DNA from 3 places in the Streptomyces sp. NPDC101178 genome. Region 1 is predicted to be linked to each of the others. Evidence: riboswitches for the same ligand, from Rfam matches in the RefSeq annotation. Region 1 holds a riboswitch; each other region holds the start of a gene.
The links. A riboswitch is a leader RNA that binds a small molecule or an ion and turns the genes downstream of it on or off. The one in region 1 is predicted to bind cobalamin.

Region 1 (2,191 bases):
CCGCCGACGCGGACCGCGCCGGCGGTGGGGCGCAGGGCCCGGTAGACGCAGCGCAGCAGGGTGGACTTGCCGCTGCCGTTGGGACCGACCAGGCCGACGAACCGGCCCTCGGCCGCGCCCAGGGTCACCTCGTCCACCAGCCGTGCGCCGGCGATCTCGACGGTCAGCGCGTCGATGTCGATCCGCATCAGATGCCTCCGAAGGAGTAGGACCGGCGGCGCATCAGCAGGATGAAGCAGGGGACGCCGATGACGGCGGTGAGGACGCCCACCGGAAGTTCCACGGGTGCCAGCACGACGCGCGAGAGGATGTCCACCCAGATCAGCAGGACGGCTCCGGCGAGCGGTGCGACGGCCAGCAGCCGGCGGTGGTCCGCGCCCACCAGCATCCGTACGGCGTGCGGGACCATCAGGCCGACGAAGCCGATCGCTCCGCTCACCGCGACGACCGCTCCCGTGACGGCCGCGGAGACCAGGAAGAGCTCCTTGCGCAGTCTGCCGGGGTCCACGCCCAGCGCCGCCGCGGTCTCGTCCCCCATGGCGAGGGCGTTCAAGCGCCGTGCCGACCAGGCGAGATGGGCGAGGCCGGCGAGTACCACGGCCGCGGCGATCGGTACGGAGGCCCAGTTGGCCCCGCTGAGGCTGCCGAGCAGCCACATCATCGCGGAGCGGGCCGCCTCGCCGCGCTCGGCCGCGAAGACCATGAACGTGGTGACGGCCGAGAAGCCGTAGTACATCGCGGTCCCCGTCAGGACCAGCCGTAGCGGGGTCAGTCCGCGTTCGGTGCGGGCGACCGCGTAGACGAGCGTCATGGCGAGCAGCGCCGAGACGAACGCCGCGGTGGACAGGGCCCAGATGCCCAGCGCCCCCAGCGCACCGAAGATCAGGACGGCGTTGGCGCCGACCGCCGCTCCGGAGGAGATACCGAGCACGAACGGGTCCGCGAGCGCGTTGCGGACCATGGCCTGGACGGCGACACCGATGGCCGACAGACCCGCTCCGACGATGGCGGCCAGCACGGCCCGCGACAGGCGCAGTTCCCAGACGATGGTGTACGCCGACACCTCGTCGGGCCCGATGGCTCCGCCGGTCAGCCCGGCCCACAGATAGCGGAGCACCTCGCTCCAGGAGAGCCCGGACGCGCCGAGTCCGGCCCCGCAGACGAGCGAGAGCGGAAGGGCGAGGGACAGGGCGGCCAGGAGGACCGGCACGGGTACGCGGCGGGGTGGTGCCGGTCCGGTGCCGCCGCGCGAGGGGCGCGACGGCTTGGCGGGTATGCGGTCGGGAGACGTGGCCACAGGGCGGTCGCTTTCGCCTCGGGCCGTACGAGCGCGCAAGGAGGAGCAGCCCGGACGGCGGCCGTCCCGCGCAGCGCCCTTCGCAGTCCACGGCGAATGGTCAGGAGCCTGTTCCGCCACGGGTGATCGGGCTTACAGAACCGAGGGTTCCGCCTACCGTTGCGGGTCAGCGCCGGACTTCGACCGGACTTCCCCCGCGGGGAGGTCGCAGCATATCGGTTGCGTCCGCACTGTCTTCGGGGCAGGGCTCCCGGTCGGCCCAGGATCCTGGACGTCGACCCGATCCGGCGCCGGATCGTCCGCTCGCACCGGCGGGCCGTAGCGGGGGCCTGATGCCAGGAGCCGGCTCGGGCGGCCCGGCTCGTTCGCCTGCGCGGCGGGGCCGCCGCTCTTCCGGGCGGGGGCCGTACGGCAGGATGAGGACATGAGCGTAGTCAAGATCAATGTGCTGACCGTCCCCCAGGAACAGCGCGAGGTGCTGGAGAAGCGCTTCGCGTCCCGGGCCCATGCCGTCGAGAACTCCGACGGATTCGAGTGGTTCGAGCTTCTCCGGCCCGTCGAGGGCACGGACAACTACCTCGTCTACACGCGCTGGCGTGACGAGGCCTCCTTCCAGGCCTGGATGGAGGGCCCGATGAAGGCCGCGCACCAGGGCGGTGGCGGCGCCGAAGGCGGCGAGCGTCCCAAGCCGGCGGCGAGCGGGTCCACCGTGTGGTCCTTCGAGGTGGTGCAGCAGGCCGGGCCGGCTACCGCTGAGTAGACAGCCGGGTGGCATGGGTGTGACCCTCCGGTATGAGAGTGCGCCCGTGTCACCCGGTGCTGTCGTATCCCTTCGCGGCGCCCCGGGTCAGACTCAGGGCCCACGGCGTCTCCTCCCGGCGGTTGATCCCCTGC
Region 2 (2,191 bases), on a different contig from region 1:
GCGGGCGATGTCGCCGTCCCGGGTGAAGAGCGCCACGCCGTTGCCGTACGCGTGCTCCGAAGGCAGCCGCAGCGCCTCCTCGTAGTCCGCCGCACGCACCACGGAGACCACCGGGCCGAAGATCTCCTCCTGGTAGATCCGCATGTCCGGGGTGACCCGGTCGAAGAGCGAGGCGCCCGCGAAAAAGCCGTCCTCGTGGCCTTCGAGGGTGAAGTCCCTTCCGTCCACGACCAGTTCGGCCCCCTCCTCCACGCCGAGGTCGACATAGCCGCGCACCCGGTCCACCGCGTCCCGGCCCACCAGCGGCCCGAAGTCGGCGTCCGGGTCGTCCGAGCGGCCGATCCGCAGGCCGGCGATCCGCTCGGTGAGCTTGGCCACCAGCGCGTCGGCGGTCTCCGCACCCACCGGTACGGCCACCGAGATCGCCATGCACCGCTCGCCCGCCGAGCCGTACCCGGCGCCGATCAGCGCGTCCACCGCCTGGTCCAGATCGGCGTCCGGCATCACGATCATGTGGTTCTTCGCCCCGCCGAAACACTGCGCCCGCTTGCCGTGAGCGGCGGCCGTCGCGTAGATGTGCGCGGCGATCGGCGTCGAGCCGACGAAGCCGAGCGCCTTGACGCGCGGGTCCTCCAGCAGTGTGTCCACGGCCTCCTTGCCGCCGTTGACGACGTTCAGCACGCCCGGCGGAAGCCCGGCCTCCAGGAAGAGTTCGGCCAGCCGCAGCGGCACCGACGGGTCCCGCTCGGACGGCTTGAGGATGAAGGCGTTACCACAGGCCAGAGCGGGTGCGGCCTTCCACAGCGGGATCATCGCCGGGAAGTTGAACGGGGTGATGCCGGCGACCACACCGAGCGGCCTGCGCAGCGAGTGGACATCGATCCCGGCGCCCGCGTTGTCGCTGAACTCGCCCTTCACCAGGTGCGGCACACCGGCGGCGAACTCCACCACGTCCAGGCCGCGTGCGAGGTCACCGTGCGCGTCGGCCACGGTCTTGCCGTGCTCGGAGGAGAGCAGCCGGGCCAGGGAGTCCTTCTCCTGCTCGACCAGCTGGAGGAAGCGCAGCAGGACGCGGGCCCGGCGCTGCGGGTTCCACTCGCCCCACTCCAGCTGCGCCTGCGCCGCGTCGGTGATGGCCGCCTCGGTCTCGGACCGGCCGGCCAGCGGCACCCGGGCTTGGACCCGGCCGGTGTTGGGGTCGTACACATCGCCGTACGTGCCCGAGGTGCCGGGCGTGCGCTTGCCGCCGATGAAATGGGTGAGTTCGCGGACCATGGAAAGCCTGCTCTCGTCGGTGAGATCGTCAGGTGAGATCCGGGGATGGCGCACGGGCCCCCGCCACCGCGCGGCGCACCGGTCGGGTGCGCGCGGGGGCGTGGAAGGGCTCGCCGTCGGGGGGACGCGGAGGGCGGAGGCCGTCAGGGGGCGGGGAGAACCGCTCGCCGGGACGGGCCTGCGGGGCCGTGGGTGCGGACCGGTGCCATGCGTGTCTGCTCCATCCTCGTGGAAACACGGAACAATCCCGTGGCCGGTATCCTGACTCCCGGATCAGCGCGCGTCCTCGTGCCTTCCCGACGGCGCCTTCACCGTCAGTGGCGTGTTGTGCGAGGACGAACTCCCCGGTCACAGTGGCGGGACCGCGCCGGAATCGCACCGGCTTCCCTGACACCACGGGCCTTCGAGGCGCCCGGCACCAGGCCGGTCGCCCCTCTGCTCACGAACATATAGTTGGACGTCCTAGTAAGTCCACCCCGCCTCGCGCCGGCCCGCCCTCGGGCCCGGCACGATCGCGCGCCCCGCTCCTGGCATGATCGGCCGACATGAGCGACGCACCACGCCACATCCTCGTCATCGGCATGGGAGCCGGCGACCCCGACCACCTGACCCTCGCCGCGATCAAGGCCATGCGCAGGGCCCAGGTCTTCTTCGTGCTCGGCAAGGGCCGGGAGAAGGAGTCCCTGACCCGGCTGCGGCGGGACATCCTGGCCGAGCACCTGGACGGCCCCTACCGGGTCGTCGAGGCCGAGGATCCCTGGCGGGACCGCACCCAGGGCGACCGGGGCCGCTACACCACGGCGGTCCACGACTGGCGCCACCGCCGGGCCGACATCTGCGAACGCCTGATCATCGAGGAGCTGGCTCCGGGGGAGTGCGGGGCGTTCCTGGTGTGGGGCGACCCGTCCCTGTACGA
Region 3 (2,191 bases), on a different contig from region 1:
GACCGGAGCTGCTCCAGACAGTCCGTGACCGTCCCGAGCAGCGCCTCCTGCCGGCCGCCGTGGTACCCACGGGCGCTTATCTCGCCGACCGGCTTGCCCATCAGGACGACCTGGCTGGAGCGGTCGCTGCCGGGCTTGAGCAACACCGGGTTCATCAGCGCGGTCGGCTCGACCCGGGCGGCCTGTGCCTGCATGGCCTGCGCGCGTCCGATCTCCGCGCCCTCACGGGTCACGAAGGAGTTGAGGGACATGTTCTGCGCCTTGAACGGCGCGACCTTCACTCCCCGGCGCACCAGCCAGCGGCAGATGCCCGCCGTGACGACGCTCTTGCCCGCGTCCGAGGTCGTCCCCGCGACCAGCAGCCCACCACTCATGCCCGTCCCCGCCTCTGTCCTGCCGACAACCGTCCCGCGACCAGGCGCCCCGCGACCGACCTGCCCGCCACGCACACGCCGAGGGCCAGCACGCTCACCCGCCGCGACAGCCGCACGGCGCGCTCGATGTCGGCGCTCCGGACCTCCTGGCCCGACGCACCGTTCAGCACCGGCCGGTGTTCGACGCGCCCGGCGTACGCCAGCGTCCCGCCGAGCCGTACGCCGAGCGCTCCCGCGAACGCGGCCTCCACCGGCCCCGCGTTCGGGCTCGGATGGCGCCCCGCGTCCGCCTTCCAGGCGCGTACGGCCTCCACGGGCCGCCCGCCGGCCACCACGGCCAGCGCGGCCGTCAGCCGTGCGCCGGGCCATCCCGCCACGTCGTCCAGGCGGGCCGAGGCCCAGCCGTAACGCCGGTGGCGGGGCGACTTGTGGCCGACCATCGCGTCGAGCGTGTTCACGGCCCGGAAGCCGACGAGCCCCGGCACCCCGCCGATCGCGCCCCACACCAGCGCGCCGACGACGGCGTCCGAGGTGTTCTCCGCGACCGACTCCACGACCGCGCGGGCGATCTGCGGCCCGTCCAGGGCCTGCGGATCACGCCCGCACAGGTGCGGCAGCCGCTCCCGGGCCAGCTCCAGGTCCCCGGCGGCCAGCGCGCCTCCGATGGCGCGGGCCTCCCGGCCCAGCGACGTACCGCCGACGACCGACCAGGTGGTGGCGGCCGTCAGCGCGACGGCGAGCGCGGGACGGTTCCGTACGGCACGGGCGGCCAGCGCGGCGGCTCCCACGGCGCCTCCGGCGCAGAGCAGCGTGTGCAGCGCGCCCCGGCCCCGGTCGTCCCGCCACAGCAGGGACTCCACCCGCGCGGCCGCCCGGCCGAAACCGGCGACGGGATGGCCCCGGCGCGGGTCGCCGAGAGCCGCGTCGGCGATCAGCCCGGCGGTGGCGCCGTACGCGAAAACGCGATCGACACGCACGGTTCAACCTGCCGTGGGCAGGGGCGTTCCGGCACGAAGAGGTAGCGCGAGAGGTACCGCGAGAACCACGGGAAGAGGCACAGGATGCGGCGCACGGCGGCCGGGCATGGCTTATGTCCTCACTCAGGGTCCGCGCCCTGGTTCGACGTGACCGGCGACAAGAGTCTCCTGGCTTCCGGATCCGCAGTTCCCCCGGCCTTCCAGCCCTCGGTCAGGAGGGCCGTGACATCCGGTGTGGGGGAGTGCTCCCCGGTGACAGTGGCGGGACCGCGCCGGATTCGCACCGGCTTCCTCTTCTGTCGCCGTAAATGGCTCCGGCAGTCCACCACGCTGCGAGAACGGCCGTCAACTTGCTGTTGACCTGCGAAGGGCCGGTGTGCGCAGACGCACATCGGGCCGGACACACGGTGGTGTGTCCGGCCCGGAGGAACGCGTCGAGGTGCGGTCAGGCGACGATCAGATAGATCCCGTACGCGACCGCCGCCACGCACGCCGCGAAGGCGGCGTAGGCGCCGGTGCGCGCCAGTGCGGCCGAACCGCCGGTGGCACCGGTGGCACTGCCGGCCGGGGCCGACAGCTTGGAGAGGGCGACGATGCCCAGGGTGAAGACGCCGACCAGTGCGACGGTGACCACGAGACTGACACCGAAGACGGAGGCGAGTGCTGCCCAGTCGATTTTCATACGGATCTGTCCTTACACCGTGGCCGTGGGGCGGGGCGTGTCGTCGGAGGCCGGGGCCGGGATGGTGGTCGAGAGCTCGGCGACCGCACCGGCGGTGGGCGGCGGGGCGACCGCGGCCATGGCGGTGGTGACGACGCCCTGCGGCTCGTCGGCCGTCG

Region 2: another riboswitch for cobalamin. It lies ahead of ACIRR8_RS20490 (CoA-acylating methylmalonate-semialdehyde dehydrogenase); the one in region 1 lies ahead of ACIRR8_RS12485 (FecCD family ABC transporter permease).
Region 3: another riboswitch for cobalamin. It lies ahead of ACIRR8_RS27655 (cobalamin biosynthesis protein); the one in region 1 lies ahead of ACIRR8_RS12485 (FecCD family ABC transporter permease).

Annotation. Positions count from the first base shown of each region.
Region 1 covers NZ_JBIWOZ010000004.1:16,120-18,310, forward strand. Annotated here, with positions in the region: gene ACIRR8_RS12480 (ABC transporter ATP-binding protein) at 1-188, opposite strand, end outside; gene ACIRR8_RS12485 (FecCD family ABC transporter permease) at 188-1,297, opposite strand; cobalamin riboswitch at 1,397-1,530, opposite strand; gene ACIRR8_RS12490 (antibiotic biosynthesis monooxygenase family protein) at 1,722-2,057, shown strand.
Region 2 covers NZ_JBIWOZ010000007.1:7,205-9,395, reverse strand. Annotated here, with positions in the region: gene ACIRR8_RS20490 (CoA-acylating methylmalonate-semialdehyde dehydrogenase) at 1-1,275, opposite strand, end outside; cobalamin riboswitch at 1,509-1,688, opposite strand; gene cobF (precorrin-6A synthase (deacetylating)) at 1,821-2,191, shown strand, end outside.
Region 3 covers NZ_JBIWOZ010000011.1:55,089-57,279, reverse strand. Annotated here, with positions in the region: gene ACIRR8_RS27660 (cobyric acid synthase) at 1-374, opposite strand, end outside; gene ACIRR8_RS27655 (cobalamin biosynthesis protein) at 371-1,351, opposite strand; cobalamin riboswitch at 1,513-1,647, opposite strand; gene ACIRR8_RS27650 (hypothetical protein) at 1,797-2,033, opposite strand; gene ACIRR8_RS27645 (anion permease) at 2,046-2,191, opposite strand, start outside.